DNA from 3 places in the Alistipes provencensis genome. Region 3 is predicted to be linked to each of the others. Evidence: riboswitches for the same ligand, from Rfam matches in the RefSeq annotation. Region 3 holds a riboswitch; each other region holds the start of a gene.
What was found. Region 3 has a riboswitch for cobalamin ahead of BN5935_RS01840 (PL29 family lyase N-terminal domain-containing protein). Riboswitches for the same ligand answer to the same signal wherever they lie in the genome.

Region 1 (10,759 bases), 2.0 Mb from region 3:
GAAATACGCCGCCGAGACGCTTCCCGCAACGGAGCGGAACGTCACCGAGCGCGTATACACCTATACCGACCCCGCGACGGGGCTCGCCGTCGAGTGCCGCGTGAAGACCTTCGCGGACTTCAACGCCATGGAGTGGGTGCTCCGCTTCCGCAACACCTCCGGCGGGAACACCCCGAAGATCGAGCAGGTGAAGGTCGTGGACATCACCCCCGAATCGACGGCCAAGGGGACCTATCTGCTCCACTACGCAGACGGAAGCCACGTCTCGAAAGCCGACTTCCACGCCCGTTCGCGCGAACTGGCCGTGGGCGACGTGCACTCGATGCACCCGCAGGGCGGACGCTCGTCGTCGCACGCCTTTCCTTTCTTCAACGTCCAACTGCCCACGGGAGGCATGGTCGTAGCCATCGGATGGACCGGTAACTGGAAAGCCGACATCGCACGCCCGGCGGAGAACGCCGTCAGCGTGGCGACCGGCATGAAGAACCTGTCCGCTTACCTGCTTCCGGGCGAGGAGATCCGCACTCCTTCGACGGCCATGCTCCTGTGGCAGGGCGACGACCGCATGGACGGCCAGAACCTCCTGCGCCGCTTCCTGCTGGCCCACCACCACCCCACGGCCGACGGCAAGCCGGCCGTATTCCCGATCTGTTCGAGCTTCAACTACGGCGATCCCGCCCCCTGCAACGAATACACCTGCATGACGGCCGATTACGCCACGGCGCTCGTGAAACGTTACAAGCAGTTCGGCCTGCTGCCTCAGGTCTTCTGGCTCGACGCCGGATGGTACAGCAAGGCCGCCGACTGGAAGAACGGCTACAACTGGGCCAACACCGTGGGCAACTGGTCGGTGGACAGCGTGCGCTTCCCGCAGGGCCTCGGTCCCGTGGGCGACGAGGTGCACCGCGCCGGCTGCAAGTTCATGGTATGGTTCGAGCCCGAGCGCGTGATGAAGGATTCCGACTGGGCCATGCAGCACCCCGAGTTCATGCTCGACGCCAGCGGCAAAGCCGCCCAGCCGGGCTGGGTGAAGCGCGGAAGCGTCGATTCGTTCCTTTTCAACTTGGGCGACCCCGTGGCCCGCACATGGTTCTGCGAGCAGATCGCCCGGCTCATCCGCGACAACAACATCGACTACTACCGGCAGGATTTCAACATCGACCCCGAGGGTTTCTGGTACGCCAACGACCAGCCCGACCGTGTGGGCATCTGCGAAATCCGCTACATCGAGGGGCTCTACGCCTTCTGGGACTACCTGCGGGCCGAGTTTCCGGGGCTCCTGATCGACAACTGCGCCTCGGGAGGCCGCCGCATCGACCTCGAATCGACCTCGCGGTCGGCACCGCTCTGGCGCACCGACTACAACTACGGCGAGCCGATCGGCTACCAGTGCCACACCTACGGGCTGAACATGTGGCTGCCCGTGCACGGGACCGGCACGCAGAAATCCGACGCCTTCACCTTCCGCTCGAGCCTCAGCGCCACGATCATCTACAACTGGAAGATATCGAACGCCGATGCGTCGATCCCCGAGATGCAGCGCCGCATGGCCGAGTTCGCCGCCGTGCGCCCCTACTTCTACGAGGATTTCTACCCGCTGACGGGTTACGGCGACATGACGGGCGACGACATCTGGCTGGCCTATCAGCTCCTGCGCCCCTCGGACCAGACGGGTTATGTGGTGGCTTTCCGCCGCGACCTCTCGACAGAGGAACAGAAAGTCGTGCGCTTCCGCGGGCTGGAGCCCGAAGCGACCTATGTGCTGGAGAACGCCGACAACGACGACCGCGTGGAGGCCACGGGCCGGCAGTTGATGGACGGTTTCACCATGAGCATCGGACAGCCGCGCTCGTCGCTGCTGATTAAATACGGTAAAAAGTAAAACCATGCTGCGCAAACTGCTCCTTTCGCTGTTCTTCGCCGCAGGCTGTTTTCAGTCGTGGGCCGCGCGCCCGGGCTTCACGCTCTGGCAGTTGCCTCCGCAGGGGCCCTCGCAGATGAACTCCTATGTGATCCGCACCGATGCAGGGCGCGTCGTGGTGATCGACGGCGGCACGGCGGCCGACGCCCCCTACCTGCGGGGCTTCCTCGCGGCGCTGGGCAACCGCGTGGAGTGGTGGTTTGTGACGCATCCCCATGTCGACCACATGGGCGCCCTCACCGAGATTCTGCGCGCCCCCGGCGGCATCGAAATCGGGACCGTCTGGCAGTCGCCGATGAGCGACGCGCAACTGGACACCGACCTCAACCGCCGGAAGCTGGCCGACGCCTACCTCGAAGCACTCGCGGCCTCGGGCCTGCACGTCGAAAACCTCACAAAGCCGGGCCGGGAAATGCGTCTCGACGGATTGCATCTCAAAGTCCTGCAGGTCAACGACCCCGCGACGCTGGTCAACGCCTACAACAACGCCAGCATCGTGCTGCGGCTCTGGGACAAGCGCAAATCGCTGCTGATGCTCGCCGACACGGGCGAGGAGAGCGGCGACCGCCTGCTGCGCAGCGTTCCGCAAAAGGAACTCGACTGCGACTACATCCAGATGGCCCACCACGGGCAGATGGGGGTCCGCGAAGAGTTCTACCGCACGGTCCGCTTCCGCGCCTGCCTCTGGCCCACGCCCCTGTGGGTCTGGAACAACGACGTGGGCGAAGGCTACGACACGGCGTGGATGAAGACCCCCGAGACCCGCCGCTGGATGGACGAAAAAGGGATCACCGAGCACCACTGCGCCTGGCAGGGACTCGTGAAGATCGAATAACCGAACAAAAAAGAACCTAACACCATAAACCATGAAAAGCAACATTCTGCGTTACGCGATGCTGGTCTGCCTGAGTGCATTGGCAGTCACCGTATCGTGTTCGGAAAGCAAATCGGGCCAAACGCCCGCCGATCCCGACAAACTGACGGCAATCACCATCGCGCCGTCGCCCCTCACGCTGACGGCCGGACAGAGCGCCAAGCTGACCGCCGCGGCCACGCCCGAGACGGCCTCGATCGAAGGTCTCCGCTGGTCGAGCGAAGATTCGAAGACCGCCCGGATCGACGACGACGGAACGGTAACGGGCGTCGCCGCCGGTACAACGACCGTCAGGGCCAAATGCGGCGACGTGACCGCTTCATGCGAGGTCACCGTAGTCGCCGCACCCATCGCGCTCGAAAAGATCGAAATTTCGATCCCGATCGCCGCCATCGCCAAAGGCAAGACGCTGGACCTCACGGCGAAACTCGTTCCCGAGAATGCGACCGTCGAGGGTCCCGTCGTCTGGTCGAGCGACAAGACCGCAGTGGCTTCCGTCGACCAGAACGGCCGCATCACGGGCGTCGCCGAGGGGCGCGCCGTCATCTCGGCAACGCTCGGATCGGTCAGCGCCAACTGCGACATCGAAGTCTATTCGCCCGCCGCTGTCCGCGAATTCACGTTCCTGCAGCTCAATCTCTGGGAGGGCATTGCCAATGTCAACAACGGGCAGGAGGCGCTTATCAAGCAGCTTGCCGAACTGAAACCCGACGCCGCATCGTTCTGCGAATTCACCTCGGAGGATAACGCACGCACGATCCTGAGCGCCGTAGCCGCCGAACTGTACAAGCGCACCGGCATCCGCTACACCTATACCTGCAAGGGAGGCAGCGGCACCCGCGGCCTGCTGACGCGCCATCAGGTGCTCTCAACCGACGCCGTGAACAACAGCCCGTGGTTCTACCGCACGGTGATCGACTTCTACGGACAGCAGATGGCCATCTATGCCTCGCACGCCTACCACATGTATTACGCCTGCTACCTGCCGCGCGGTTACGGCGACGGCTCCTCGCCCTACGGCTGGGACAAACTCACCGACGGACCGATCACCGACGTCGATTTCATCCTCGAACGTGAGGAACTGTCGGGCCGCACGCAGATTGCCAAGGACCTCACGGCCGACACCAAGACCCAGCAAGCGCAGGGACGCCTCTGCATCTTCGGCGGCGACCTCAACCAGCCCTCGCACCTCGACTGGACCGAAGCCATGAAAGACAAGTACGAGCACAACGGCTGCGTGGTGGCATGGCCCATCTCGACAGTCTGCTACGCCGACGGCATGCAGGATGCCTACCGGACGGTCTATCCCGACCCGGCGACCCATCCGGCCGTGACGTGGCCCGTACACAACAGGGACGCCCGGAAAGAGACCCAGTGGGCCGCGGAAGCCGACGAGCGCGACCGCATCGACTTCGTTTACTACCGTCCCGATGCTAAGTTCGCCCCCAAGAAGGCCCAGATCATGGGTCCCTCGGCGATGATCTCCAAGAGCGCCATCATCGAAGACCAGTTCGTCAATAAGGCCGAGGAGCTGATCGAACCCGTGGGCGGCGTATGGCCCAGCGACCACCGGGGACTGCTGATCACGTTCGAAGTGCAGTTTCCGCAATAGAACCTTAAAAAACGACTGACAAAATGATGAGAAAAACCATCCCGTTCCTCCTGCTCGCCCTGTTCGCCTGCTCGAAATCCGGCTCCGACCCCGGTCCCGATCCGGGACCGACACCGGGCGAGGTGGTTACATACGGGAACGAATCGCTGGTAGCGATCGACCCCGCAGGCAAAGAGATCGCTTTCGATTACCGCCATAAGACGCTGCGTGACAAGAAAGTCGGCATCTTCTACTTCATCTGGCTGGGCGCCCACGGCTACGACGTCGGCGACTATTTCGGCGGCGACATCATCCCGCCGAAAGCCACGGACACCCGGTCGCCCTACGACATCAGCGAACTGGAAAAGGGGCACAGCAACCCGGCCGACATCCCCTTCGGTCCCGGAGGCGCCATGCACCATTGGGGCAAGCCCTATCTGGACTACTACGTTTCCAACGACACATGGATAATCCGCCGCCACGCCCAGATGCTTTCCGAAGCAGGCGTCGACGTGATCTTCATCGACGTGACGAACGGCTACGCCTACCTTCCGGTGGTCAAAACGCTCTGCGACGTCTATGTCCAGATGATGCGCGAAGGCAATCCCCGGCCGCAGATATCGTTCATCCTCAACACGAACCCCGCCCCGGTGGTCAAAGAATTGCTGACGCTCTACAGCAACAGCGACTACGACCGCCTGTGGTATGAACTCGACGGCAAACCGCTGCTTCTCGCACCTCCCGGGGATTACGGGAACGGAGTTGCCAGCCGCCTCACGTTCCGCTACGCGTGGTTCGACACCCAGTACAATTACGGCGGCAACTGGTACGGCGACGGGACGAACCGCTGGGCATGGGGCGAATTTTCGCCGCAGCGCAACGTGAAGGAGGAGATGCCCGTCATGGTGGCCAGCCACCCGGTCTGGAACATCGGCCGCAGCTACACGGGCAATTCGCCCAACGGCTACGGCGGCCACCAGCCCGCGAACCCCACGGCCGAACAGCGCGCCGCGGGAACCTATTTCAAACAGCAGTTCGAACGGGCCCTCGAATGCGACCCCGACCTGATCTTCCTCACGGGATGGAACGAGTGGGTGGCCCAGCGTCAGGGAAACACGGGCGCCACGTTCATCGACTGCTACAACCACGAGTTCAGCCGCGACATCGAGCCCTGCGCCGACGATTTCACCGACGTCTACTATTACTATATGGCCGACTATGTGCGCCGCTACAAGGGCGTCACGCCGGTCGAGCCGGTAAAGGAGATTCACGAGATCGCCGTCGACGGCAAGTTCGACGACTGGACGGACCTCGGAACCCGCTACAAGGATTACAAGGGCGACACCCGGCCGCGCAACCACTGGGGCTTCGGCTACAAGAACATCAGCCTCACGAACAACACCGGGCGCAACGACATCTGCTATGCCAAGGTCGCCACGGACTGCAAGTCGCTCTTCTTCCATGTGGAGACCGCCGAACCCATCACGCCCCGCACCGACCGCAACTGGATGCGGCTCTTCATCTCGGTGAAGGGCAGTACGGCTCCCGCGTGGGAAGGATTCCAATGGGTGGTCAACAACCGGGTCGTCGGCGAGAACCGGACCACGCTCCAGCGTTCGAAGGGCGGCTGGGACTGGGAGGAGGCCGCGACGGTCGACTACGCCGTCTCGGGCAACCAGATGGAGATCGCCATCCCGCTCTCGGAGCTCGGCATCACCGATGTGAGGGACTTCACGGTCGATTTCAAGTGGATCGACAACGCCGTCGCCGACGGCGACATCCGCGAATGCATGCGCGACGGCGATTCGGCCCCGGGCGACCGCTTCCGCTACCGTTACATCTTCAAGTATTAATCCCAATACCTCAATTCAACCATGAAACATCTCCTTATGACCGCCCTGATCGCCGGATCGCTCGCAGCCCTTGCCGGCTGCAAGGACGACGACGGCGGCAAATCGAACGACTACCCCACGCAAATCCCCGCCTCGGAGAAGATTCCCGTAGTGGCATGGCACGGCGTGCGTTCGTCGTTCGCCAGCGTCGAGCGCTTCCAAGAGGCCGAGCAGATGGGCATCACGCTCAACTATTCGCGCATGGGCAACGTCGAGACAGCCCTCAAGTGCCTCGACTACGCCGCCAAAACCAATATCAAGCTTATCGTCGAGTGCGATGAACTCTATACGGAAAGCAAGCGTCTCGATGCCGTAAACCGGCTGAAGAGCCATCCTGCGCTGGCCGGATACTTCGTCATGGACGAACCCCACCCGACGCAGTTCGCAAACATGTCCAAAATGATGTCCGACATCCAGCATGTGGACAGAAACCACATCTGCTATGCCAACATCTTCCCCACGGGCGGCCCCGAGCACTATGCGGCCCTCGGCGTGAAGGACTACAACGAGTACATCGACCGTTACATGGCCGAGGTTCCCGAAATCACGTTCCTCTCGTTCGACAAATACCCGATCATCAAGGACCCGAACGTCGCGGACAGTCCGCGGCAAATCCTCGGCGAATGGTATCAGTGTCTGGAGATCGTCCGCGACCGGGCGCTCCGCTCGGGAATGGAGTTCTGGAGCTTCATGCTCACCGTACCCCACACCAGCTACCCGCAGCCGACCCTCGACGACCTGCGCCTTCAGGCTTACAGCAACCTCGCCTACGGCACACAGGCCCTTCAGTGCTTCACCTACTGGACTCCGACGGTGGCCGACCCCGAAATCTGGAAATACCGCAACGGCCCGATCGCCGAGGACGGCACCCGCACCGAGACCTACGACCTCGTGAAGTCGCTGCTCGACGAGGTACAGCGGCTGGCATGGGTATTCAAGGGCAACAAGGTGACGGGCGTTTACCACATGGGCACCCCGCTGCCGCTGGACACCCATGCGCTGGGCGCACTGCCCGCCGAGATCACCGAACTGTCGGTAGGCCGCGACACCAACACGGCGTGCGTTTCGTTCTTCGAGAACCACGACTACCACTTCATGATGGTGGTCAACACCAGCATCAACGAAAAATGCTACCTCAACATCGGCACGCAGCCGCATGTACGCCGCATCCGCAAGGACGGCTCCGTACAGCTCGCCTCGAACGACCAGCGCACGCTGACGCTCGACCCGGGCGACATGGTGCTCTACATGTGGTAGGCTCCGCCTCCACGACCGGAATCCGTAAAAAGCCGCACAACGATGCGGCTTTTTACGGATTTTCCCGTATCTTTGCCCCCGCAAGGTTTCGGATCGGGCGCAGCACGCGCCCCGGCCGATGAAAAGGGAATCCGGTGAGAATCCGGAACAGTACCTGCTGCTGTAAGTCCCCTCCCCTCTGCGGGAGACGACGGTTGCCGCATTCGCTGCCACTGGCTCAAAAGCCGGGAAGGCGCGGCAACAGGGACGAGTCAGAAGACCTGCCTTGACATGGATTCGCACCCGCGGGTTTCGGGCAGAGATCGAATGGCAGCCTCGTCGTACAGCGTTCCCGTTCAGTCTATATCGTCCCGGACCCCAGCGCATACGACTGTAAAAATGGCAAACCATATGATCCGGAATCTCTGTTTTTCAACGGCGGCGCTCTTTCTGGCACTGCTCGCATCCTGCAACAAGGACGGCGTAATCACCGACGGCGGGGCCAAACCCGTCATCACGCTGGACAATCCCGAAGGCGTCTACCCGGTAAAAGTGGGCAAATCGGTGACGATCGCCCCGACGGTCGGGAACGCCGAAGGCGCCGTCTACACATGGCTCCTCGACGACGAACCGGCCGGCTCCGGCCCGACCTTCACGTTCGAGGCCCGGGAAGCGGGCGTCTACTACCTCACGTTCCGCGTCGAGAACCCGAACGGATCGGCCTCGGAGGAGCTGCGCATCGAGGTCAACCGGCTGCAACCCCCGGTGATCTCGTTCCCCGTCGGCGACGACAAGGTGATGGAGGTGGAGATCGGCCGTGAAACCACGATCGCCCCCACGATCGCCAACGGCGACGGAGCGACCTTCGTGTGGACGCTCGACGGCGAAACGGTGGGGACCGACGCCACCTACACGTTCACGCCGGAAGAATTGGCCAATTTTCAACTGACGCTCAATGCGGAAAACGAGGACGGCAAATCCGAACCGGAGAGCATCACGATCCGGGTCGTGGAGCGTTTCACGGTAACAGCCGTTTTCCCGGCGCCCTCCCTCCGGTTCGGCAAGGAAGGTGCCCGGAACGTATCGCAGGACCGCACGCTCTATCTGCGTCCCGTCCTCGAACATTTCCACAATCCGACGTTCGAATGGACCGTAAAAGACCGGCCCGAAAAAGGGGACAAAGAGGTCTTTGCCTTCACCCCTGCGGCCGAGGGAGAATATACGGTCACGGTGAAGGTTACCGACGACGACGGAGAGACCGCGACGGCCACCGCCGTGGTGACCTGCTGCGGCGACGAAATGTCGCACAAGCGTTCCGGCGGAACCAGTCGGTTTTCGGACAAGGTCTACGAATACACCCCGGCGCCGGGACAGTTCATCAACGAAAGCGTTTTCAAAGACATCACTTCGGCGGACGCCGCCGCATCCAAAGCTCAGGAACTGCTCCGGCAAAACGCCGGGGAGAAAAAGAACTACTATGTGTCGCTGGGGGCATGGGGCGGCTATATCGTCGTGGGCTTCGACCACAGCATCGAAAACAAGGGCGGTAACGACTTCTCGATCGCGGGCAACCAGTTCGCCCAGTCGTCCGAACCGGGCATCGTATGGGTCATGCAGGACACCAACGGCAACGGGCTTCCCGACGACGAATGGTACGAGCTCAAAGGTTCGGAATACGGCAAGCCGGAGACGCTCACGTCCTACGCCATGACCTACTACCGCCCGAAGAGCGACAATACGGGCATCCAATGGAAGGACAACCGCGGCAACGCGGGCACGGTCGAGCGGAACAGCAGCCACGAGCAGGGCTACTACCCGGGGTGGATCGACATGGAGAGCTACACGCTCTACGGCACGCGGCTGGCCGCCAACACGACGCGCCATCCGATCACGGGCGACTACTACAACAACCCCTACGACTGGGGTTATGCCGACAATGCAGGCAGCGATCAGGCTGCGGGAAATGTCTCCGACGGCGACCAGCGCAAAAACTATTTCAAGATCGCCAACGCGGTGAATGCGGACGGCAGCGCCGCCAACCTCAAATACATCGACTTCATCAAGGTCCAGACCGGCATCAGCCAGAACTCCGGACCGCTGGGCGAGGTCTCGACCGAGGTGTTCGCTTTCGAGGACGAAAACCTCTGACAAGGCCCCCGAAACAAAAAAGAACGGCAGACTTTCCGAAGTCTGCCGCTCTTTTTCAGCCGGGTGTATCAGAACCTGAATTCATGAACACCGCCGGCCACCGTGGCGACGGTCTCACCGTCGATCCGGATGTCGGCCGTCGTGTTGGCCGGTACGGTGACCTTCAGCGTCACGCGGCCGCCGCTGCGCCGCCACTCCGAGCGGATTTCGCCGCGCACCGAGTCGTAGGATGCCGCGGCCCAGTCGAGCGCCCCGACGAAATGGGGAGCGATGACGATGCGTTCGAACCCGGGAGCCGCCGGATCGAAGTTGATGCCCGCCAGATCGTTGACATACCACGCGGCGACGTCGCCCAGAAAGACGTGATTGATCGAGGCGTCGCGCCACTCGGGCGAAAGCGTCCACGTCTCGGCTAGCGTCGTGAAACCTTGGCTGACCCACCAGCCCCACGAAGGCGCCTCGGTCTGGGAGGCCATCCTGTAAGCCGTTTCGACATGACCGTAGCGGGTGAGCATGCGCAGCACGGTCTTGCTGCCGATGGTCCCGAAATCGAGGAAATAGTTGTTCTCGGCGATCATGCGGTCGAGGTTGTCGGCCACACGCTGCGCATCGCCCTCGGGAACGATATTCATGTAGAGCGCCACGCCCTGCGCGGCCTGCGAACCGTTGGCATAGAGGCCCTTTTCGGCATCGTAGTACTTCGTGTTGATCAGTTCGCGCAACTGTTCGGCCTTGCGGGCGTAACGTTCGCCGTCGCGGCCCAGCAACTCGGCGAACCGGGCCATCAGCACGTTGTCGTAATAGTAATAGCAGGTCGAGGTGTAGTCGGTCGGAGTCTGCGTATGGTAGAATACCCAGTCGCCGATGCCGTAGGTCACGCCGCCGTCGGCCTCTTCGCGCGTGGCGAGGTAGTCGAGGTACCGTGCGCAGACGGGCCACATCTTCTCGATGGGGCGCAGGTCGCCGTAATAATTATAGAGCGTATAGGGAATCATGAAGGCCGAAGCGTCCCACACCGGGCCGATCCAGTCGTCGTAACCCCATCCGGCCGTGGGAATGATGCCCGCAATGCGTCCCGCCTCGTTCTGGTTGTCGAC
Region 2 (10,759 bases), 2.8 Mb from region 3:
AATGTTCCCAACGAAGTGAAGGTGTATTCCAGATTCTTCGAATCGGCTATTTTCGAATCGCCGAGAGACCATTCATAGGAAACGCCCTCATCCGAAACGCTTTTCACTTCGATCCGGAAAGGCTGGTTGACCAGAGCCTTAAATCCCCCGTCGGGCCGGTTTACGGAGATATCTTCCTTTTTCAGGAGATAACTGCCGTCTCCGTTATCAGCGTCGCTGCACCCGGCAAGAAATCCGACCGGAAGTAACGCCGACAGAAGCAGTAAAACGATTCGCGCGTAATTTTTTTTCATATTCAAGTGTGTTAAGTTACTCTTCCAGAGGTTGTAATTTTTTACGGGTGAATACGATATGTGCCGGTATATTCCCGGTGCTTATCGACCATTTTCGTATGCCGTCCGGCCCGAAGCAGTGCAGGGTGCCGGCACGGACGTAGTCTTTGGCGTCGGTAACCAGAAACTCTCCGGTGTTTGGGTTAACGGCAATTCCGTAAGGTGTCTGGATCCGCTTTTCAGTGCCGTCTTTGATAAAGTTGCGCGTAACGATCTCCCGTGTGCGCGTGTTTACGATGGCATAGGATACCGTCCAATCGTTCGTTATATAACTCCATTCGGTACTGTACAGGAACAGCGAATCCCGACACAGGGTCATATGTGTGTTGGGCAGGTCTTCGAACTCGTATGCAACCTCGTCCGTCGAGGTGTCGATTATGAATGTTTTGGAAGGTATTTCATAATAGTCTCCGCGGGAAGAAACATACAGGTTGCCGTAATTGTCCGGCTGTATCCGGTGAAGGTTGATAGCGACGTCTATTTTTTTCTCTTCCGTAAAAGTTTTCAGGTCGATAACCGACACGGTACGGTCGTAATTCGGAACACGGTAACCGCCGGAATTGGCGACATAGAGTTTATCGCCCACAATGGCCATCTCTTCGGGCTGATAACCTACGATGCACTCATCGACGACCTGAAGACTTGCCGTATCGATTTTTGCTACATACCCGATCCGGGCGTCCGGGGCTATCTGCACGGGACCTGCGTAGGCGCTCACATAGGCGTATTTGCCTTTGAATGCGAGGTAACGGCAATTGGGAATCGCTATTTTGGTGATATGTTTGGCTGTATTGACATCCATCACCTCGACGTAATTGGAACAATTGATAACCGCCCAGAGTTTGTCGCCGTAGATTTGAATGTCGTTTCCCACGTCGCCGAGGTCTTTTACTTCATACGGGTTGCGTTCGCCGTAAATATTTCGCGTGTAGACGCCTGTCTCATAGTCGTAATAGTCGAGCGAAGCCTGATTCGTTCCCATATTGCCTTCGTTGAGCAGAAAAAATCCGTATATATCGCCAGTAACCTGTTCCCACGGATTCACCAAGGTCGGCTCGGAGGGCAACACCGGGTCATCCTTGCGGCAGGAAGCCGCAAGTGTGAGAACGCCGATGGAGACTGCAAGCCATTTTAAATAAAACCCTTTCATCATAATGTAAGACTTAGAATAATCTTGAAATTGGTTCCCGGCATGGGATACCATTTAACCACTTCGTATTGCTGGTTGAAAATGTTATTCACCTCCGCGGTGATACGAAGCTGAGCGTGTTTGAATGGAAAATTCCGCGACAGCGACATGTCGTGCGTGTACCACGGCTGGATATAATTGGCCGGAGTATTGTTTCCGAGCATATACCGCTCGCCCGTGTAGATAAAACTGTAGTTAAAATCCCACTTTCGATAGGAGGCGTTGAGAATCGCGGAGCCGCTGTGCCACGGAATGTAGGGTATCTGGTCGCCGTATCCGTCCATAACGGTTTCCTCCCAACCTTCATCTTTCTCCTTGGTGAAGTCTTGCGCCTTCTGATAGGTATAACTCAACCGGGCATCCAATGCCACGCCGCCTATATTGAAACAGGGATTGAGCGTCACATCCACGCCGCGTATCTCCACATATCCGAGGTTGACCATCGTCCAGACGAGCTGGTTGGAGGTCGGGGTGGCGATTATCTTGTCTTTTACCTCGTTGTAATAGGCATCCACCGTAAGATTGAGCGACGACAGCACTCCTTTGCCGAATTGTTTGGAGTAGGCAACCCCCACATTGTATTGGGTGGCGTATTCCGGCTTCAGAAGCCGGTTGCCCAATTGCACATAATAGAGGTCGTTGAAAGTTGGCATCCGGAATATCTCTTTATAAAAGGCTCTTATGTCAAGACCGATCTTTTCAAACGGACGGTACGATGCGACTACCGTGGGAGAGAATACGTTTTTATCAGGCGCGGTTTCCATCCTCCGAGCGCTCCGGTCATGTACATATGTGTAAAGCAGGCTGGCTTGCACGCTGAATCGTTTGAGGTTGACCGATGTGGCTATGGCTCCCAGCAACGTATAGCGCCTCGGTTCGATGAAATGCGCATTGAACATATCGGTGCCGTCCGCATCGAGTTTGTTCCATTGGAAATCCGTAGACAAATTCGCTGTCCACCACGGGGTGAAAGCGAACAGATTGGCTGCCGTAACATAGACCTCCTGCTGCCAATAGTGATTATCCATCGGTTGTACGGTACTTTCAGGCGGCATGACGTAATTCATATAGTCGTTGGCGTATTTGGCTTGGATTTTATAGCTGTAGAAATCCGTCACCTCTTGCCGCAAGGAGCCCTGAAAGAAAAAATTACGGTCTTTCTGCCGGTCTTCGTTCAGCAATGAAATACCGTAATCCTTTTTTACGGCTGCACCGGGATAGCCCCGCTCGGAATTGTAGAAATATCCCTTCGCCTGCCATTCTCCGCGCTTTACCTTGCCGAAAAGAGCAGCCTCGGCGCGAAGAAACCAGACATCCCCGTTGCGCCTGACTTCGGTGGTGTCATAGCCGCCGTCCTTATGGTAGCGAAATTTGTATTTGCCGGAAGTGTTCAGGTATTCGATATTGGCCGACGACGAAAGGTTTTCGCTGATCCGGTGCTCCCAAAGGGCGGAAACGTCGATAAGGTCGAAGGAACCGCCTTTGAGTTTCACATTGAAACGGTTTCTGCGTCCGCTCTCGAAAACAGGTCTGCGCGTCACCATATATACCGCACTTGCCGAGGCGAAATCGCGTGCGGACTGGAATATGTCGCTTTTCTGGCCGTTATAAACGGATACCAATTCCATGTTGTCGAGCGAGAATTTACCGAGGTCCACCGTCCCGTTCTGAGCATTGCCGATCTGTATGCCGTCGTAGAATACCCCCACATGCTGGCTGCCCATACTACGGATGTTAACGGTTTTCAATCCCCCGATACCTCCGTAGTCCTTTATCTGCACACCGGAAAAATAGCGCAACGCATCCGATACGGAGTGTGAGTTGAGCCTTTGCAGCTTCTCGCCGGAGAGGATCTGTGCCGGGACAATAGCCTTGTTCTGCTTTCCGAGCACCGTCACCTCGTCAATGGCCAAAACCCGGACCGAATCCGGGATTTGACCTTTTTCGGCCTCTTGAGCATTGGTAGTGCCGAAGGCGAGAAAGATGTACAGTACTGAAATTACCGATATTCTTTTCACTTCGTGATAGCGCTTGTTAATTAAGGAGTGCCGGGATTTTCTTACCCCGGCACTCCGGGTGTTGTCGCAAATGAGGGCCGGTTATTCGAACCTCACCGCCAGATCGTCCCACGCAAAATATGCCGGCTGGCTGAACCCATAACCGTTATCGCTGTCGCCTGTGACGTTGAATTCGATGCGGCTGACTTTTCCGAGTTCGGAAAGATCCCATTTCTGCCAGTCGATGACGCAGCAGCGACGCTACCACTCGACGGTAATGTCATCCACTGCATAATACGCAGGCAGCGAGTAACCGTAACCGTTATCGGCGCCGCCAGCCTGGTTCAGCCGAAGCGAAACGATCGGCCCCAGTTCGGAAAGATCCCATTTCGTCCATGTTTTCGTGATGGCTTCGGGCGTAGCGAAAATCATCGTAATGGTTTTGATTTCGTTGCCGTCGGCATCGAACCCCGTAGCGTAGAAGGTTACGTCTTTGGTCAGTTCGGGCGACAGTCCGTTGCCGGAGGTAGCAACCGAGTAGAAATAGCAGGTCGAATTGACGTACAGGCTTCGGATCGTCCGTGCTTTATTGTCGGCAAATTCGAGAATGGGACGTCCATCACCGTAAGGAAAGTCAAAATCCAAATAGCCGAATGTCGTCAGGAAATTATCGGAACCATTGCGGCCTCCGCCTGTCATACTATCCTCTACTCCGTCGGGATTGTACACATACAGATCGTATAAATAATTGCCATATTTACTCTGATCCAGCGAATTGGAATTATAGGAGCATACGAACCAAGGATAGCCCCATCCGTTCATGAAGCCGGTAGGACGGCCAGTAGTGAGCTGCGTGGTTTCATCGACCCAGGCATAATCGTCTGGACTCCCTAATTGTGTCGTTGAATATTTTCCGGGGTTATAGTTGCAGGCGACCCATTTGGCCCAGTCGTTACCCTCGAAGGTAATTGTATAGCTATGCGTATCCGCCGCACTTACTGTCAGTTCTGCCATGCACGAGAAATTCCCGGCCATTCCGATCAAGGCGATCACACCCTCCGTTTCTGCATAGCTGTTCGCTTTGGCCGGCGCTACAACCGTCAGTACATTGCCTTCGACCGAAACTTTCCATCCGTCGGGTTTAGTCCATGTCATCCGTTCGACACCCTTGCTCTCGATCGTAAAGGTCTGCGTCTCATCGTAAACGAATATGCCTCTCTTTGCGGAAATCGCGAGATTCAACGCACCTTGCATGGGAATTTCGAGTTTTCCGCCGTCGGCAAGCGTAAAGACCGCCATACCGGGGGTCGAGACCGTATCCACCGACTCGAACATCGAATCGCCATCCGTTCCTTCAGCCCTGACACCCATCGAAGTCCATGTAGTACCATTGTCGATCGACATTTCCCACTCCTTGGTTTCGGTATTGATACGCAATTTCGGGGACACGGCATTCTGTCCGGGGGCGCCGTCCTCACCCTGCGCCTTGATCTTTTCGCCGTCGACCAGTATGAAATCGCCATCGAGCGTCCAGTAATAAAGGCCGTCGCCATCTTTTTTCACCGAGATAGCGGGAGCATCAATTCCATTTTTTCCGTTGGTGATCGTGGCGGTTTCACCATTGGAGAATGTAATTGTGTATCCGTCATTATTTTTGATGACGGAGGTCACAGTTACATTCTTTTGTAAAGCATCGACCAGTTTTTGGAGTGCATAGATATCGGTGTTAGCACTCTTCATGGCCTGCTCCATAGCTTCCATGCGCGAATCGAGGTCATCGACCGCCTTCCACAAATCGTCGTCGTCATACGAGCAGCTCCACATCGCAACGCCGAACAGGGCGATTGCCAAAAGGGTAAATAGTTTTTTCATTCCTGTTGTATTTTAAGTTTGACAAATAAAAAATCAACCGTATCCTTTCGGGATACGGCACAACAGAAATTCAAAACGGATTTACACCTTGGCAAGGCTGTCGGAAGCCTCGTATTAGACCGGAATGCCGGATGCAGGGGAAATCGCAGTTTTGATTTTCACCCGTACACCCGCAGGTTGCAAATCTTATAAAGGCATCGGCAGGTCTTCTGACTTGTTCCGGTTTTACGCCTTCCCAGCCTTGCGGCCAGTGGCAAAGATTGTAAAACCTTTTGCGCCCCATGTCCGGGGCAGGAACTCACAGCAACGGGTATTGTCGCAGATTCTCACTGCATTCCCTTTTCATTCCTCATCGCGCAATCGGCGATTCGGAAACCTTTGCGACGGCAAATATACAAATATTTTTTAATTCGGTATCCTCGATACAAAAAAATGCAATCCTGTATTTTGGGCATTTTACAGTTATGAATCATACTTATCCGATTTGAGATTTTTAAGAATAATTACTTTTTTCTCAATTGCTCTGCATCTTGGAGTAGCTCATACGCTTTGCGCTCCTTGACGGTTGCCTGTTCCAACTGTTCGGCCCGAATTTTCACCCTCGTTTCATACCGTTCGACCCGATTACGAATCGTATCGCGGATGGCCTTGCGCTTGTCTTCGCGGAATATTGCTTCCAATTCCGTCAGTTTCTTTTCTCCGACCCCCCCCCGCACATCTTTACATAACGGTATTTCAGGTCGTTCACGGCCAACAGCCGATTGTTTTCTGAAATTCGGTAGATGAATGCGCCTTGCAGGAAAATACATTACCCGTGCAGGAGCATCGACATACCTACACGCTCGGCATTAAATCCTCGAAAACCTTACTGACAATGTTTGTCAGATCTTCGAACCGGAGAACTCGAAGCCGTTTTTCGAGAACAGAACACCATGTTTCAGGTCAGTATTTCCGCAATATTTATAGCGGATGCCGATACCCTGTTCCCATAATTTGCCGTCCAGTTTGATCGCATCGTAGATTGCGTATCTGGCCTTGTCCGGTTCGCATGGCCGCTCCCTCCGCACGTCGTCTTTCCCGGCGCGGGATATAGCCCGTATTTCCCGGTCAGCTCCCGGCGGACCTTGGCGTTGTGGAGCTTGATATTCTTGTCCGAAATGGTCTGTCCGTCATTTCCGACCTTGTTGTAGACTAGGTGGCAGAGCGGATGGGGCTGGTCGAGGTGGCGCACCAATAAATACTGTGTATCGGTGATACCCATCTTCTGCATATACTCCTTCGCGATCTGCGTCATCAGAGCGTCGGTCATGCGCGGAGCGTCCTTGGGTGAAAAAGAGAGGAGGATATGCCCGACGGTGTTTTTCAGCCGCGGGTTAAGAAAGATCTGGTCTTTGAAGTCCTGCACCATGTTCTTCACTTCCGGGGGCATGACGCCCTCGGCGTCCAGTATCCGGGATTTCGGACTACGTTTGCCGATACAACAAAGGCACGATATTTTCGTTTGTATTGCGAACGAACTCCGCAGGGAGTACCGAGGAAACGACGCAATTTCACACTACACAGCCGGCAGAGCCGGCAAAAGCCCCGCTTAACAATTTGTCGAAACGACGACACGATGCCCGACGGCATTGCGTGCCGACACCCTCGTATGCCCCTGCTCCTTAATTATGCCCGATGAATACGCATTTCGATATATACGGTCTCATGACGACAACCGTCGAACCGCTGCCCTACGTCAGCGAGGGCATTCCGGCGGGATTCCCTTCGCCGGCCGCGGACTATATCGGTGACCGCATCGACCTGAACGAAGTCCTCATCCTGAATCCGGGTGCGACATACTATGCCCGCGTTCGGGATTACTATCTGGTCGAGGAGGAGCTGGAGCAGGGCGACGGCATCCTTTTCGACACGCGGCTCTGCTGACCGTATACCCCGAAAAGAGATGACGGCGTGGCCCGTCAGGCCGAAGTTCAACTACGGAGCCCCTTGCGACGAAAGCATCATAGAGCCGGTCGCGGAAATGCAGAAGCCCGGACTCTGAGCGCAAGGCCGCATGGGCTTCATGCAAAAAGAGGGGAGACCGATAACGGCCTCCCCTCCGGCAATGAGTCGCGTCACTCTTCTAATACATGAACTCTGCCAGTGCTTCGACGAGCAGTTTGAGGAGCTGCTCGGCCGTCAGAGGGTGTGACGATTTTCTGAATATGCGATCCATCTTCGTCCGGAGCAGTTCGAAGAAACGGTTGGCTTCGTGAGGCGGCATTTTCTTGACTGTCATCACCATCAGCCAGAGCGGAACTTCGATATAGGGCGGCTGGATGAAGAGCTCGAGCAGTTCGTCGGAGTGATGCCTGTAATCCAGATAACTGTTTTCACAGACTCCGTACAGCGGCAGAATGATTAACTCGTAGACGTTATGATGCGTTCTGCGCATATCGCCTTCTTCATAATACCATACGTCGATCTTTTTGGCCCCGACTATCCGGTACGGATTATAATTATCCCTGCTCATAGTACGATAAGTTTTAATGAGGACACTATTATCCTAATTAAAGTTACTCATTTCCGAGCAGATGCTGTTGGTCATATAATCGCGTAATTCGCCGCGGGTCGAAAGCCGGCAGAACCGGTATTGCGCCGGCAAACGCCGACCTTTCGAGAAGTTCTTCTGGTCCGTCGAGCACGATTCCAGTCGGATCGAGTTCCCGTCGTGTCTGTCGTAAAGACCCCATAAGGATTCCGCATCCGGACATCGGGGATCGTCGGTATGGAAAAGATATACCTCTCCGACTTTGAAATTGCAATGTTTCACCGTCATTCGTTTGGGCTGTTTTATAGTTTGTGCGGCAAAGATGGATGAAACGCAGAGACCTTGCAAGAACATGTGGAACCATTCCAATATTTTATTTTAGCAGATACTCCGAGTTGCTAATAAAAAAGCAACTCGTGGATGTCTGTACGACTTTATCGAGCTCTGATCTTTAGGTGCGGGTGCCGGCCTTAGGTTCCAAACTTCGAGACAATACGGAAAATCTCGAATAGGGGAATTATGTAAATTTAAGATAAGGATAATGTCATCCGGCTTAAAACTTTACAGTTATGAAAAAGGATAACGAGAATCCCTATCGCCCTTATCGTGTGGTAAGCGTCAAAAAGATCGACCGCTGGTTTTTCGAGAAGCGCGACCATCGCAGAACCCATGCGAAAATCTATCATTCAATCATTCGGCCCAAGTTCGGGATTTGCGAAAACACGTTTCTCGACTACCGCCACGAGTCCGACGAATTGCTGGAACTGTTCCGGCAGTCGGTCAACATCGAATTCTCGATGTGGCTTCCGACCATGGAGGTCAAATACATGGGACCGGTCGAAGCCGACCGGTTCAGTCTGATACTTTGGGATGCGTTCGACAAGGCTTTTAAGCGTATACACAACAAGGAATCGGCCTGCCGGATAGATGCTGAAAAGTTATTGAAGCATCTGATAATCTGTTTAGAGGAGAAATCACCCGCCGAGGTGCGGTGACGCGACTCGTTAATGAAGGGAGGGGGCTGTCCGAAATTTCGGACAGCCCCCGGTGTTTTCACGGATCAGTCTATTTTATATTATAACACCTTGGCATTCGAAAGTTCTCGGCTCATTATTTCGGTAGTCTGATGCCGGGCTCCGTTTTTCTCGATGATTTCCACTAAAAGTACCTTGTCATCGGAGATCGTGAGTTTAGGAAGCGCGAATACCGTCCGCTGACGCTGATGCCCCCTCAAGACGGTCGGATCATTGCATGGATCGACTTCGGGAAAACGTTCTATCAGTCCCATCCGCTGGATCCGAAACGGGGATTCCGGAGTAAGCGGGTGGTTACGGCACGGTTTCGGACACGTCCTCGTCGGCATCTCCGATGCTGAACTCCTTGTCGGCGAAGAGTTCGGCGAGGCCCGTGATCTGTTTCAAACGCAGCAGCTCGTCGCGGTCCATGCCGATATGACGCATGATCCACTGGTCGGACATCCGGGCGCGGGTCAGTTCGGCGACGATCTCGCTCATCAGCTCGACATTGTGCGTCCCCCGCGCCCGGTTGTGGCGGATGGTCGAGGCCATGCGGTTCGAAAGGTCCTTTTCGATCACGGTGACGGGCAGCAGCCCTCGTTCGCGTTCGTAGATGCGCTTCGAGGTTTTGAGCACCAGATAGCGGTGGTAGCCGTCCACCAGTTCGTAACGGTCCCTTTCGGCGTCGTAATAGCAGACGCACGGCATCGTGTAGCCGTCCTCCCAAATAGACAGTTCCAGCAGTTTCATTTCGGGCGGTGCCACGACGTTGGGGTTGTAGCTGTTCGCCACGATCTTCTCCACCGGTACGGCGCGGACGTTATAGACAGGGCTCCGGAAGTTTTTCTCGGTCGGATGTTCGTAATAGCGATTCATATTTTTCCATGATTTTCCTGCGGCGCTGCGTTTCGCTTTTGTTGGGCGAAAAACCCATGTATTTGCAGGCGTGGTCGTTTTTCAGGATGCAGATGCAGATACGCTTGAACGTGGGCAGCTGGCTGAATTCCGGCAGGTCCGTGTCGTCGAGATACTCCATGCGCACCGGACGCTTGTCGGTGCGGTAGGCGCTCCTGTCGCCGACTTCGATGCGGATGCCGGCCTTTTGCAGTCTGGCGATGGTCTCCTCGGAGAGACATCCGCCCTTTTCGCGCCAGAAGCGGATGCTCACGGAGAGTTTTTCCAGATAGTTGCGCCGCGTCGGCCCCGGAAGGGTCGAGAGCAGGAAGTGCATGTAACGCTCCCACGTCATTCCCTTCGGCAGACGCACCGACTGCCAGCCGACTGCCGCCGTCCTGCCGTACAGCGCCGCGAAATTGGCTCCGTCGACCCGGCCGACCATGCGTCCCCATGTGTCCGGATCGATGGCTTTGTAGAGGTGCAGGCTGGCGATGGCCGGCGAGATGAACGGACTGGCCACGCGCTGACTGTCGAGCGGCACGCCGGCCCGGTAGAAAAGGTCGTACAGCCGGTTGTAGGGCCAGCCGAAACGTCCGTTCGCCGTCCAGATATCGGTCGTCAGCCAGTCGTAGAGCGGATAGGCGTTGCAGATGCCGCCGCCGACCCATTGCCGTATCCACCGTTTTCCGCCGAACCGGTGGTGGTTGCGGTCGCTGTATATCGTGCGCCAGCGGTTGAAGCTCTCCTGCGTGCGGATGCCGATCAGACAGCATGTGCGCGCCGCGCCGCTGCGTGCGTGGAGCCATTCGGCGAAGCGGTTCTGGAATTCGTAGTCCCACATTTCGTCAGTGAAGAACGGGAAGTCGCGCCGCGTGAGAGATCCTTCGGGCATCTCCCGTACCCAAACGTCCCGCTTCGACTCCTCC
Region 3 (10,759 bases):
AAATATCTAACCTTTTTAATTTAGTATATAATGAATAAATATTACTATTATATGTACATATAAAAGACTCAGCTTCTTTTCGAAAGAACAAAGCTTGTAAAGAATTAAATAGGCGAGGTTCACATTTTGCCCCTTCAAAAACGAATAGAATCATACTTGAAATGCATTACCTCGAAATAATTTTTCAATATTATGCCCAAATCGGAGTTCTTTCTCCGTACATTCACTCAAAGGCTTAATTTTATTATTATTTACAATGAAATTACAATCAGGGCGTAATAAATCATTTGTCATCAAATAAGTGTTATGGGATGATGTAAACACTTGGCAATCGAGTGCAAATAATTGTTTACAAACTTCATATGCCAACTTAAAATGATAAAACGCATCAAATTCATCTATAAAAACAAATGAAGCTTCATTCATTTTCTTTATCCAAAAATACAAAAGCATTAATGATTGTGTTCCTGTTGATGCAATTTGATTAAATACAACTGCAGTTCCTCCAATATCACATAAAAGAAGTTTATCATTAGTTGGTTTTATAAATTTGAATGCTTGATCACTAACTCGATTTAAAAATTCAGCAAAATCATCAATAAGATTATTTTGAATAATAAACTCGTTTAAATTAGTTACAGATGTATCTAACCCTATAAACTCTCTTGTTTCAAGACACCTAAACCAAAGCATTGAGTTTACAAAATTTTGTAATGATATTAAATAATGATCTTTTGTCAAAGGATAGGATGTTAATAAGAAATTGACTATAGAAACATTATTTGCATTATTTTTAAGATTCTCTTTAGTAGATTTTTCCATTAAAAATGAGTCCTCATCTATCTCGAACGAATCGGCGTTTCGAGAGAACACAAGGGTATCATTCACAAGCAAAATTTCAGATAATAAAATTCCACCATCATTTTTAGAATATATATATTTAATAATTTGAATATCATCTTTAAATATATATTCAAATTCAACAGGAGCATTTTGATTTCCTGCATATACAAAATTAGTATAGTAATCGGCTTTTTTCCATTTTTGGGAAAGATGGTTTTCTATATCAAATATAGCTAATCCAAAGTTTGTTTTTCCCGAACCATTCGGACCATAAATAATTCCATTTTTTATAATCCCATCTTTAATGGCATATGTACTGAACTCATAATTATTGGGCGTTGATAAATCCCACTCGATACGATCCGAAAATCCTCTATAATTCTTAACAGAAAACTTAATTAACATCATAATCGCAATGTTTTTTGCAAATATAATACATTTTTAGAGATTTCCGTAATTTTTTTACGGAATAAGAAAAATACTTCCTCGATGATTAAATCAAACACGGTGCCGAACTATATGAATAGCGTTATTCGGAAAAATTGTAGGAGAGTAGAATCGCATCCATATTCCTATTTTATTGGAACGCATAAATTACAGAAATTAGGGGTATTGTAATCTCGACAAGATTTTACTACCCCTAATTTTTGTTTTCGTGCTGGCGTAAGGTCGATAATTATGAACTTGAACTATTTGCAATATATTTTTAACTTGAATATGCAGACTTTTTTAGTCTTTATATTTCAGGATCTCATTGTGGAAATACTCTTGTGTTTCGCAAAGCAGTTTATAAAAAGAAATAAAAGAGTTCTCATAACCATTTGTAAAATCCTTGTTTCCAAACCGTCCACTATTAATCAAAATTAATTGGAGATTAATATGTTTAGGTTCATAAATGTTATGAGACTCTATTTTGATAATATAGGAAATTAAATCTGAATCTAAAAAAGGTGTTTGTAATAATATTGTAGATGCAAAATCTTTAATGCGATTATACTTATATTGCAAATATTCTATCCAATTAAGATGACGTGAAGAAACCGATATTTCATATAATACAGGTGAGTCATTTTGTGGGTTGACAACTTTACAAAGTTGTATAATCTGTTCATTGGTAATATTCATTACATCAATATCCATAGAAACAGATTGTGCCATATGAGTATAAATTTCCAGCCCAGTTTCAATTATATTCTTTACAAATGACTCAATGTAACTATAAATAGCCTTTTTCTCTTTCTGTCGAGGAATATGAACAACAATAAAATAAAATATAAATGATGCAATATATGAAAAGGCCAATGTATACCAAAAGTTTCCAAATACAATAAAAAAATTACATGGTGCAGGAATATTCTTAAACCACATATCCATGAGAAATATAGAACTAATAGCAATAATTAGAATACCTAATAAATCTTTCCGAAGAGTCGTAATATAAATACGATAATAATTCCAGCACTTTTTCATAATGAATTAATTTTACAATAAAAGTAACAATAAATTATTTTTATAAACTTTTTTTTACAAAAAATCAAATTCTTTATCCCTACAAATAATTTAAGGGTGTAAGGCTATTTAACGCTGCAACAGTTCCGAGAAATCGGAAAGATGTTTTGCTTTTTAGTTTGTCTTGTCTATCTTTGTGGCACATACGACAAACACGGAAAGTGTAAGTTTATTCCTTTAGAGTGAACGTAGGAAATTCAATCTGAAGAAGGAGTAAGCCGACATCTTCTCGCGTCATATCCATTCGTGGATATAGGCGTGGGGCTGTTGCTTATTTTATCTTCAAGGTTTCCTACGACCTACTCTAATAAGATAAGTTTTCGGCACCACGCTTTCTGTTTATTTAAATCAAAAAATTAACCGTCGTGTTGGTGCTGGAGCGACAACCTAAACTTATTCAACTATGAAAAAGTTGTTTCTTATCGTGGCCGCTATGTTCGTGGCTGTTTCTTTCTCGGCTTGCTCCGATGATGATGACAAAAAGATTGACCCCAATCAAATTACAGGAACATGGCAGATTACACATGAAGTCGGCTATGAGATTGTACAAGGAGAGGGTAAAGTGGAAAAGGATATTACATATCCGATTGCCGATGTAAATGACGATTATGGCTTTTATTTTACCTACACGTTCAATGAAGATGGAACGGGAAGATATAAAAGCTACTATTATTATGACAATAATAATTTGGATAGTAATTGGTCTATTGAATACACGATTTCTAATAATCAATTATTGATATATGAAGAACCAGAAGAAGGTAATCCGACATCTGTGTACGATATTAAAGAATTGACAAAAAATAAACTCGTACTTTTTGAGAAAATTGATGATAATGACGGTTATAAAGCAGAAATAACTACGACTTTCAAAAGAATCTGATTTATATTCCAAAATTAACGGGACAGACTTGTGCAAAAGGGTTAACTTATAGACCCTCTGCACAAGTTTGTCCTTTCTTTTTTACTTGCATAAGTCATAAATTTTCGTATATTTATATCATAATCAGAGATTTATTTAACAATATAAATTTTAGCTAAAATGAAAAGAAAAACACCAAAAACAGAATGAAAACAGGGCGGCGATGAACAACGCATGATGATTTGAAAAATCGTTGCCTATGATAGCTTTTACGGGATGTGCTTGGCCGTATCACGCAATCCCGATGAATTTACACCCAGCGATTTTATGTATATCATGCCTGACGATACGGACAAAAATGCACCCGTAACCCTAACCTTTCAGAAACGGGGACATATAACGGCACAAATAAAATGCGCATTGACAGATTCCAGTGCAGAAATATTGCTTCTAATGCCTAATATCCTTGAATGAAGAAATGACCAAGTAAACCTATTCGAATTACATATAAAAAACGATACGGTTATTGTCAACTACACGACAACAGAGGGCGGGCAAAGAGATTTCAAATTCCCGTTAGCTGGGTTTAAGGAGAAATATTTGGAACAATTTATATAAAGATAATCCTCGGCCATACGGTCGGGGATTTTTTATTTATAGAAATCAAAGCTACTGAAAATTGCTGAAAACAGACGAACGGCGAGAGGGGAAAATTTTTCGCCGATTTTCTGTTAGCAGAGCAAGGACAGACTTTGCGAAAGGGGTATATTTATAGGCCCCTTTGCAAAGTTTGTCCTCGCTTATTCAAATGTAAGATTATCAACTAATTCACTATTGTTTAACCAGCATTGAGTTTATGTAAATGTGTCAACCAATGTGTCAACCGAACGAACAGCCAGCGAAAAAAGATTCCCTAAAAAGAATTGAAGACTTGCAGGAATGATTTATTTATCATACATTTGCACTCGCAATTCAGCGAAAGGGGAGCTTAGCTCAGTTGGTTCAGAGCGTCTGCCTTACAAGCAGAGGGTCGGGGGTTCGAATCCCTCAGCTCCCACGAAACAGACGAAACCATCTTGCAGGATGGCTTTTTTTATACAAGGGAGCATAGCTCAGTTGGTTTAGAGCGCCTGCTCGACAAGCAGGAGGTCTGCGGTTCAAATCCGCATGTTCCCACAACCGAAAAAAGCCTTTCAGGATTACCCTGAAAGGCTTTTTGGTGTTTGAAACCGCTATGAATACCATTTGGATCGTACTTCCTGTCCTGATCGTGCTGATGTTTCAGCTCGGCATCGAACTCGACCGTCCGGCTTTCGCCGGGGTGTTCCGCCGTCCCGCGGCCGTCGTCGCAGGATTGGCGGGCCAGCTCGTGGCCCTGCCGCTCATCGCTTTCGGCGTGGCGCTGGCGTTCCGCCTGCCGCCGGTGTGGTTCATGGGGCTGATGCTGATCGCCTGCTGTCCGGGCGGCAGTTCGTCGAATGTCTTTTCGATGCTGGCCAAAGGCGACGTGGCCCTGTCGGTGACGCTCACGGCGCTGAGCAGCGTCATCACGCTCTTCACGATTCCGTTGGTAATGGGATTCGCGGCGCGGTTCGTCTCCATGCATGCGGATGCGGCGATCGACCTTCCGGCGGGGAAACTGCTGGTGCAGAATATCGTTCTGTTGTTCCTGCCGATGCTGTTCGGGGCGCTTTTCAGACAATGGCGGCCTGCCGCCGCGCAGCGTGTACACGCCCTGCTGGGGCATGTGGCCTTTCCGGCGCTGATGCTGCTGGCTGCGGTCTTCTTCGTGCAGTATGCCTCGACGATCCTCGAAAACCTCGGGACGCTGGGGCTGGCCGCCGGGGTGCTCATCCTGCTGGCTATGGGTGCCGGGGCGTTGCTGGCCCGGGCGTTCCGTCTCGGGCGGGCTGCACGCAGGACCATCATCATCGAGGTCGGAATGCAGAATGCCGCCCAAGCCATCGCTATCGCCGCCTCGCCGCTGATCTTCGACAACGGGGAAATGGCCGTTCCGGCCATCGTTTATGCCCTGCTGATGAACGTCATCCTGCTCGTCTATCTGAAATTGCTGCCGAAATATTCCGGCGAAGCGGTGTCGGATTAGCTCCGATCGGCTATATTTGTACCATGAAACTCCTGAAAGTTGCGATGTTGTTTCTGTGCCTGTCGGCGGCGTCAGCCGTGCGGGGACAGCAGGAGACCTATGCCGTCAGCGGACGGGTGATCGACCGCCTGAGCCGTCGCCCCGTGGCCTATGCCGCCGTGGTGCTGGCCGGGCAGGAACAGAAGGGCGCTTCGACCGATTCGCTGGGGAAATTCCGCATCGAGCGGGTGAAGCCCGGCATCTGGCGGCTGGCGGTCTCGTCGGTGGGCTACAAGAGCGTCACGACGGCCGAGTACATGGTGTCGGCCGCCACGCCCTTCATCGAGGTCGAACTGGAGGAGGATGCCGAACAGTTGGAGGCCGTGACGGTGCGTCCGTCGCCGTTCCGGGCTACGGTCGAGAGCCCCGTGAGCCTGCGGGTGATCGGCCTGCAGGAGATCGAGAAGAGTCCCGGTTCGAACCGCGACGTGTCGCGCATCGTGCGCTCCTATCCCGGCGTGGCCTTTTCGCCCGTGGGTTACCGCAACGACCTGATCGTGCGCGGCGGAGGTCCTGCGGAGAACCGTTTTTACATGGACGGGATCGAGATTCCCAACATCAACCATTTCGCCACGCAGGGCGCCACGGGCGGCCCGGTGAGCATCGTCAATGCCGACCTCGTGCGCGAGATCAGTTTCTACACGGGGGCTTTCCCCGCCGACCGGGCCGGGGCGCTGAGTTCGGTGCTGGATTTCCGCCTCCGCGACGGCAATGCCGAGAAGCAGACTTTCAAGGCCACGCTCGGGGCCTCGGAGGTGGGGCTGAGCGGCAGCGGCCACATCGGTGACAAGACCACCTATCTGTTTTCACTTCGCCAGTCCTACCTGCAACTGCTGTTCAAGATGCTGGGGCTGCCGTTCCTGCCCAACTACATCGACGGGCAGGTGAAGGTCAAGACGCGCCTTTCGGAGCACGACGAACTGACGGTGCTGGCTCTGGCCGGCTTCGACAACATGAAGCTCAACGTCGACGAAAAGGGCGAGGACGCCGAATACCTGCTGAGCTACCTGCCCCGCATCCGGCAGGAGACCTTCACGGTGGGGGCTTCGTGGCGCCACTATGCCGGCCGCCATGTGCAGACCGTGACGCTGAGCCACAACTACCTGAACAACCGCAATCTGAAATACTTGCGCAACGACTCCTCGTCGGAGGACAACCTGACGCTCCGGCTGCGCTCCGTGGAGCAGAAGACCACCTTGCGGGCCGAGAACCGCTCCTATCTGGGTCGCTGGACCGTCCGCGAGGGTGTCGAGGTGAACTATTCCGATTACACGAACCGCACGCTGCAACGGCTCTTTACCGACCGGACGCAGTTGTCGGACTACAATACGCAGTTGGGAATCGTCGGCTGGGGGCTTTTCGCCGGGGCCGAATACGCCTCGGCCGACAAGCGGTTCACCGCTTCGGCGGGGCTCCGGGCCGACGGGTGCGATTACTCGGGGCGCATGGCCCGGCCGTGGAACCAGCTTTCGCCGCGGGCCTCGGTTTCCTATGCGCTGGCTCCGGCGTGGTCGGTCAGCGGCAGTGCGGGGCTCTACTACCAGTTGCCGGCCTATACGGCGTTGGGATTCAAGGAGGAGGGTGAGTTGGTGAACAGGTCGCTCGACTACATGCGGGTCGGGATTTTCAGCGCGGGCGTCGACTGGCGGCTGCGCGACCGGCTGATCGTCTCGGTCGAGGGATTTTACAAACGCTACGGGGACGTGCCCCTGTCGGTCACGGACGGGATTCCGCTCTCGTGCAAGGGCAACGACTACGGCGTGGTGGGCAATGAGGAGTTGGTCTCCTCGGCGCAGGGACGCGCCTACGGTGTGGAAGCGATGGCCCGCTGGCAGATTCCGGGACGCGTGAGCGTCGTGGGGTCGGTGACCCTCTTCCGCTCGGAGTACCGCAACGACCGCTCGGCCCCGTGGATTGCTTCGGCGTGGGACAACCGCTTCGTGGTCAACGTCAGCGGCACCTACGACCTGCCGCGCCACTGGAGCGTCGGGGCGAAGCTGAGCGCTGTGGGCGGTGCACCCTACACGCCTTATGACGAGGATAAATCGTCGCTCGTCGAGGCGTGGGATGCTCAGGGGCGGCCTTATTACGACTATTCGAAATACAATGCCGGACGGCTCGATGCCTTCGCCCAGTTGGACGTGCGCATCGACAAGGTCTTCTATTTCCGCCGCTGCATGCTGGGTATTTACATCGACCTGCAGAACGTCGCAGGCGGCAAGCTCCGCCAGCCCGACGTGCTGATGTCCACGGGTGAGATCGAGAATCCCTCGGCCCCGGCCGCCGAGCAGCGTTACCGCATGAAACGTCTCGAACAGGTCAGCGGCACGCTCCTGCCCTCGCTGGGCGTCACGGTCGAGTTCTGACCCGCCCGGCTAAGAGCCGGGTTTTAGGGGCGGTGGCCGGTTGTCACGTTTCCGGTTCGGTTCTGCGCTGCATGGGTAAAGGCAATGGACGGTTACCACGTTTTCGGCCCGGTTCTGCGCCTCTCCGCCTCCTCGCTGCGACGGGTAGATACGCAAAAAAACAGCAGGGAATCGTCACGATTGCCTGCTGCCCCCGGAGGTTGCCCTCCTAAAACTACTAACCCAAACTTAAATAAATGAAGAAACCTCACTGCGGTTGCTGTGCCGCAGTTGATTGAAGTAATCGCAAAGCCCGTGCCAAAGTCGGAGAGCGGTTGTTTGAAAACCGTCGTCCGGGGCTGAAAAGGCTTTTTACGCGACTTTGAGGCCCTCTGGGCAAATATTCCGCCGGATTCGCTTGCTTCCCGGCGGGAAAAGCCTATCTTTGTCCCTGCAATGGTTTCCCCGCATGGGGAATTAAAAGGGAATGCCGTGTGAATCGGCAACAGTTCCCGCTGCTGTGAGTCCCGCCCCTCGGGGGCACGAAAGGATGCGACAATCTGAGCCACTGGTGAAAACCGGGAAGGCGCCGCATCCGGGACGAGTCAGAAGACCTGCCGTGCACGATAGAGTGTTTGCTCCTGCGGAGAAAGGGAGCGCCTGACATGCCGCCGGCATTGTGCCTGCGCGCAATTTGTTAACAGCTTTCGCTTTTTTCATCAGCAGCAAACCTCTTCGGACAGACTTTTTACGGTCGGATGAAAAGGTTGTCGCCATGCTTTGCCGGGACTTTCTGTCCCCGCTCCCGCCTGTGCGCATCTGCCGCCGTCGGGAAAGTCGGTCCGGACGGAACAGACAACACCATTTAACTAAAAAACAAAGCATGATGAAAAAGTTATTCGTAATTTGCGTCTGGGCGCTGCTCCTCGGCGGATGTGAAAGCGATTCGGGCAACGGTCCCGACGATGTACCCCCCCCCGCCAATCCCGTCTCCCCGGAACTGAAACAGAAGGCTAAAGATCTCAATGCCGGACTCGTTGCGCTCCGGGAGCTGACCGGTGCGATGTCGCGCTCGGCGGTCGGTGCCGTGACGGAGGGCGAAACGGGAACGCTCGTCGCGTTCCGCGACGGTACGGAGGTGACCGTCGCCTGCGATGCGGAGGCTGCCGAAGCCCCGCTGATCGGGATTGCCGCCGCTGAGGATATTTATTACTGGACGCTTGCCGCCGAAAAGGATGCGCCGTGGCTGAAAGACGCTTCGGGTGCACGGATGCCCGTTTCGGGCGCCGTGCCGGTGACGGATGTCGACGACAAGGGTTACTGGACCGTGACGACGGGCGAGGCGGCGCCGTGGCGGATCATGGATGCCGCCGGGGAGCCGATCGAAGCGTCGGAGGAGGTGCAGGTGGTTCTGTTCCGTTCGGTGACGACGGCGGAGGGCCGTGTGAAAGTCACGCTGACCGACGGCGGAGAGCTTTCGGCGGCGAAGGTCGACGACCTGAGCGCCTCGGGAACGGCCAACTGCTATGTGGTTTCGGCTCCGGGAACCTATGCGTTCAATGCGAAAGTGCGCGGTAACGGCGCGGGCGAAGCGGCTTCGGCGGGTTTCGACCCGGCGATCGAGATCGCTGACGGCATGACGGCCGACTGGGTGTGGACCGACCGGGAAGGGCTGGTTTCGGACGTTGCCCTCGATGCGGAGTCCGGGGAGATCGTCTTCACGGTCGGCGAGGGCAAAGGCAACGCGCTGGTCGCCCTCGTGCAGGCGGGTGCGATCGTGTGGAGCTGGCACATCTGGGTGACCGACGCCCCGCAGACGATGGCTTATGAGAACGGCGTGGTCTTTATGGACCGCAACTTGGGCGCCGTGGGAACTGCCGTCGGCAGTACGGATGCTTACGGCATGTATTACCAGTGGGGGCGCAAGGACCCGTTCTACTGGGGTGAAACGACTGAAGTGCCGGCAAGTTCGGCGGCTTTCAGCGAAGCCAAAAGGCTTACCGTCGTAAATCCCGCCTATGAGACCCTGATGTGGGGCTTTTCCAAAACTGCTGTGACGCCGGAAGCTGCCGCGGCCAATCCGATGACTTTCTATAACAATACCGTCGGAACAGGTTACAACTGGCTGTCGAAGCCCAGCGCGAAGTTGTGGGGCGAAGCCAAACTGCTCAATGATCCGTGCCCTCCGGGATACAAGGTGCCGGATATAGACGCATGGGAGAATCTGAGTTCGGGACGCGACTACATCGACGGCGTGTCGGCATGGGATGTCGAAAACTATGGCGTGACCTATACCTACAACGGGCAGACGGCTTGGTATCCGGGGCAGGGCTACCGCATGTACAGTTCCGGGGCCATCGTCGGCCAACGGGCCACGAGTGGCGGTTCGGGCGGTTACTGGTCGTCGAAAGCTACGGCGGCCAAGTCCTATTATCTGTTTATCAAGAAGCAGCTCAGCTCCTCCTCCGGGTCGATCAATCCGGAACTGGACACACATCGCTCCTACGGTTATACGGTGCGCTGCTGCAAGGAGTAGCGACGTGATATAATGAAAAATGCAGGGCTCCGAAAGGGCCCTGCATTTTGTTTTTCGGGTGGACGGCCTACCGGAATACACCCGTATAGGTCGAGGGCGAGAGGGCCCGCAGCTCCGCTTTGACCGATTCCGCCACGTCGAGCGTCTCGATGAACGCCGCGATCGATTCGCGGGTGATGTGGGCGTTGGTGCGTGTGAGGGCTTTCAGCGCCTCGTAGGGCTTCGGGAAACCTTCGCGGCGCAGGATGGTCTGGATGCCCTCGGCCACGACGGCCCAGTTGTTCTCCAGATCGCGTTCCAGAGCCTCGGGGTTGAGGATCACCTTGTTGAGCCCCTTCATCAGCGACTGCAGGGCGATCACCGCGTGGGCCATCGGCACACCGATGTTGCGCAGGACGGTCGAATCCGTCAGGTCGCGCTGCAGGCGCGAAACGGGGAGTTTCGATGCGAGGTGTTCGAAAACGGCGTTGGCGATGCCGAAGTTGCCCTCGGCGTTCTCGAAGTCGATGGGGTTGACC

Region 1: another riboswitch for cobalamin. It lies ahead of BN5935_RS09390 (PKD-like domain-containing protein); the one in region 3 lies ahead of BN5935_RS01840 (PL29 family lyase N-terminal domain-containing protein).
Region 2: another riboswitch for cobalamin. It lies ahead of BN5935_RS12730 (PL29 family lyase N-terminal domain-containing protein); the one in region 3 lies ahead of BN5935_RS01840 (PL29 family lyase N-terminal domain-containing protein).

What each region holds. Positions count from the first base shown of each region.
Region 1 covers NZ_LT559262.1:2,403,948-2,414,706, reverse strand. The annotation lists gene BN5935_RS09415 (alpha-galactosidase) at 1-1,882, shown strand, start outside; gene BN5935_RS09410 (ComEC/Rec2 family competence protein) at 1,887-2,756, shown strand; gene BN5935_RS09405 (Ig-like domain-containing protein) at 2,788-4,407, shown strand; gene BN5935_RS09400 (glycoside hydrolase family 71/99 protein) at 4,434-6,239, shown strand; gene BN5935_RS09395 (hypothetical protein) at 6,261-7,535, shown strand; cobalamin riboswitch at 7,602-7,817, shown strand; gene BN5935_RS09390 (PKD-like domain-containing protein) at 7,926-9,662, shown strand; gene BN5935_RS09385 (family 78 glycoside hydrolase catalytic domain) at 9,731-10,759, opposite strand, start outside.
Region 2 covers NZ_LT559262.1:3,219,027-3,229,785, reverse strand. The annotation lists gene BN5935_RS12745 (PKD domain-containing protein) at 1-293, opposite strand, end outside; gene BN5935_RS12740 (YncE family protein) at 310-1,485, opposite strand; gene BN5935_RS12735 (TonB-dependent receptor) at 1,482-3,434, opposite strand; gene BN5935_RS15735 (DUF4465 domain-containing protein) at 3,621-3,764, opposite strand; gene BN5935_RS12730 (PL29 family lyase N-terminal domain-containing protein) at 3,780-5,390, opposite strand; cobalamin riboswitch at 5,573-5,785, opposite strand; gene BN5935_RS12725 (hypothetical protein) at 5,894-6,199, opposite strand; partial or broken gene BN5935_RS12720 (relaxase/mobilization nuclease domain-containing protein) at 6,275-6,819, opposite strand; gene BN5935_RS12715 (S24/S26 family peptidase) at 7,095-7,313, shown strand; gene BN5935_RS12710 (hypothetical protein) at 7,513-7,902, opposite strand; gene BN5935_RS12700 (hypothetical protein) at 8,490-8,915, shown strand; gene BN5935_RS14985 (DUF4138 domain-containing protein) at 8,996-9,208, opposite strand; gene BN5935_RS12695 (IbrB-like domain-containing protein) at 9,249-9,812, opposite strand; gene BN5935_RS12690 (DUF3440 domain-containing protein) at 9,757-10,759, opposite strand, start outside.
Region 3 covers NZ_LT559262.1:425,659-436,417, reverse strand. The annotation lists gene BN5935_RS15040 (hypothetical protein) at 1-154, opposite strand, end outside; gene BN5935_RS14760 (AAA family ATPase) at 151-1,251, opposite strand; gene BN5935_RS01870 (hypothetical protein) at 1,573-2,313, opposite strand; gene BN5935_RS01865 (lipocalin-like domain-containing protein) at 2,756-3,235, shown strand; tRNA gene BN5935_RS01860 (tRNA-Val) at 4,197-4,271, shown strand; tRNA gene BN5935_RS01855 (tRNA-Val) at 4,316-4,390, shown strand; gene BN5935_RS01850 (bile acid:sodium symporter family protein) at 4,449-5,321, shown strand; gene BN5935_RS01845 (TonB-dependent receptor) at 5,345-7,726, shown strand; cobalamin riboswitch at 8,146-8,341, shown strand; gene BN5935_RS01840 (PL29 family lyase N-terminal domain-containing protein) at 8,592-10,241, shown strand; gene purB (adenylosuccinate lyase) at 10,309-10,759, opposite strand, start outside.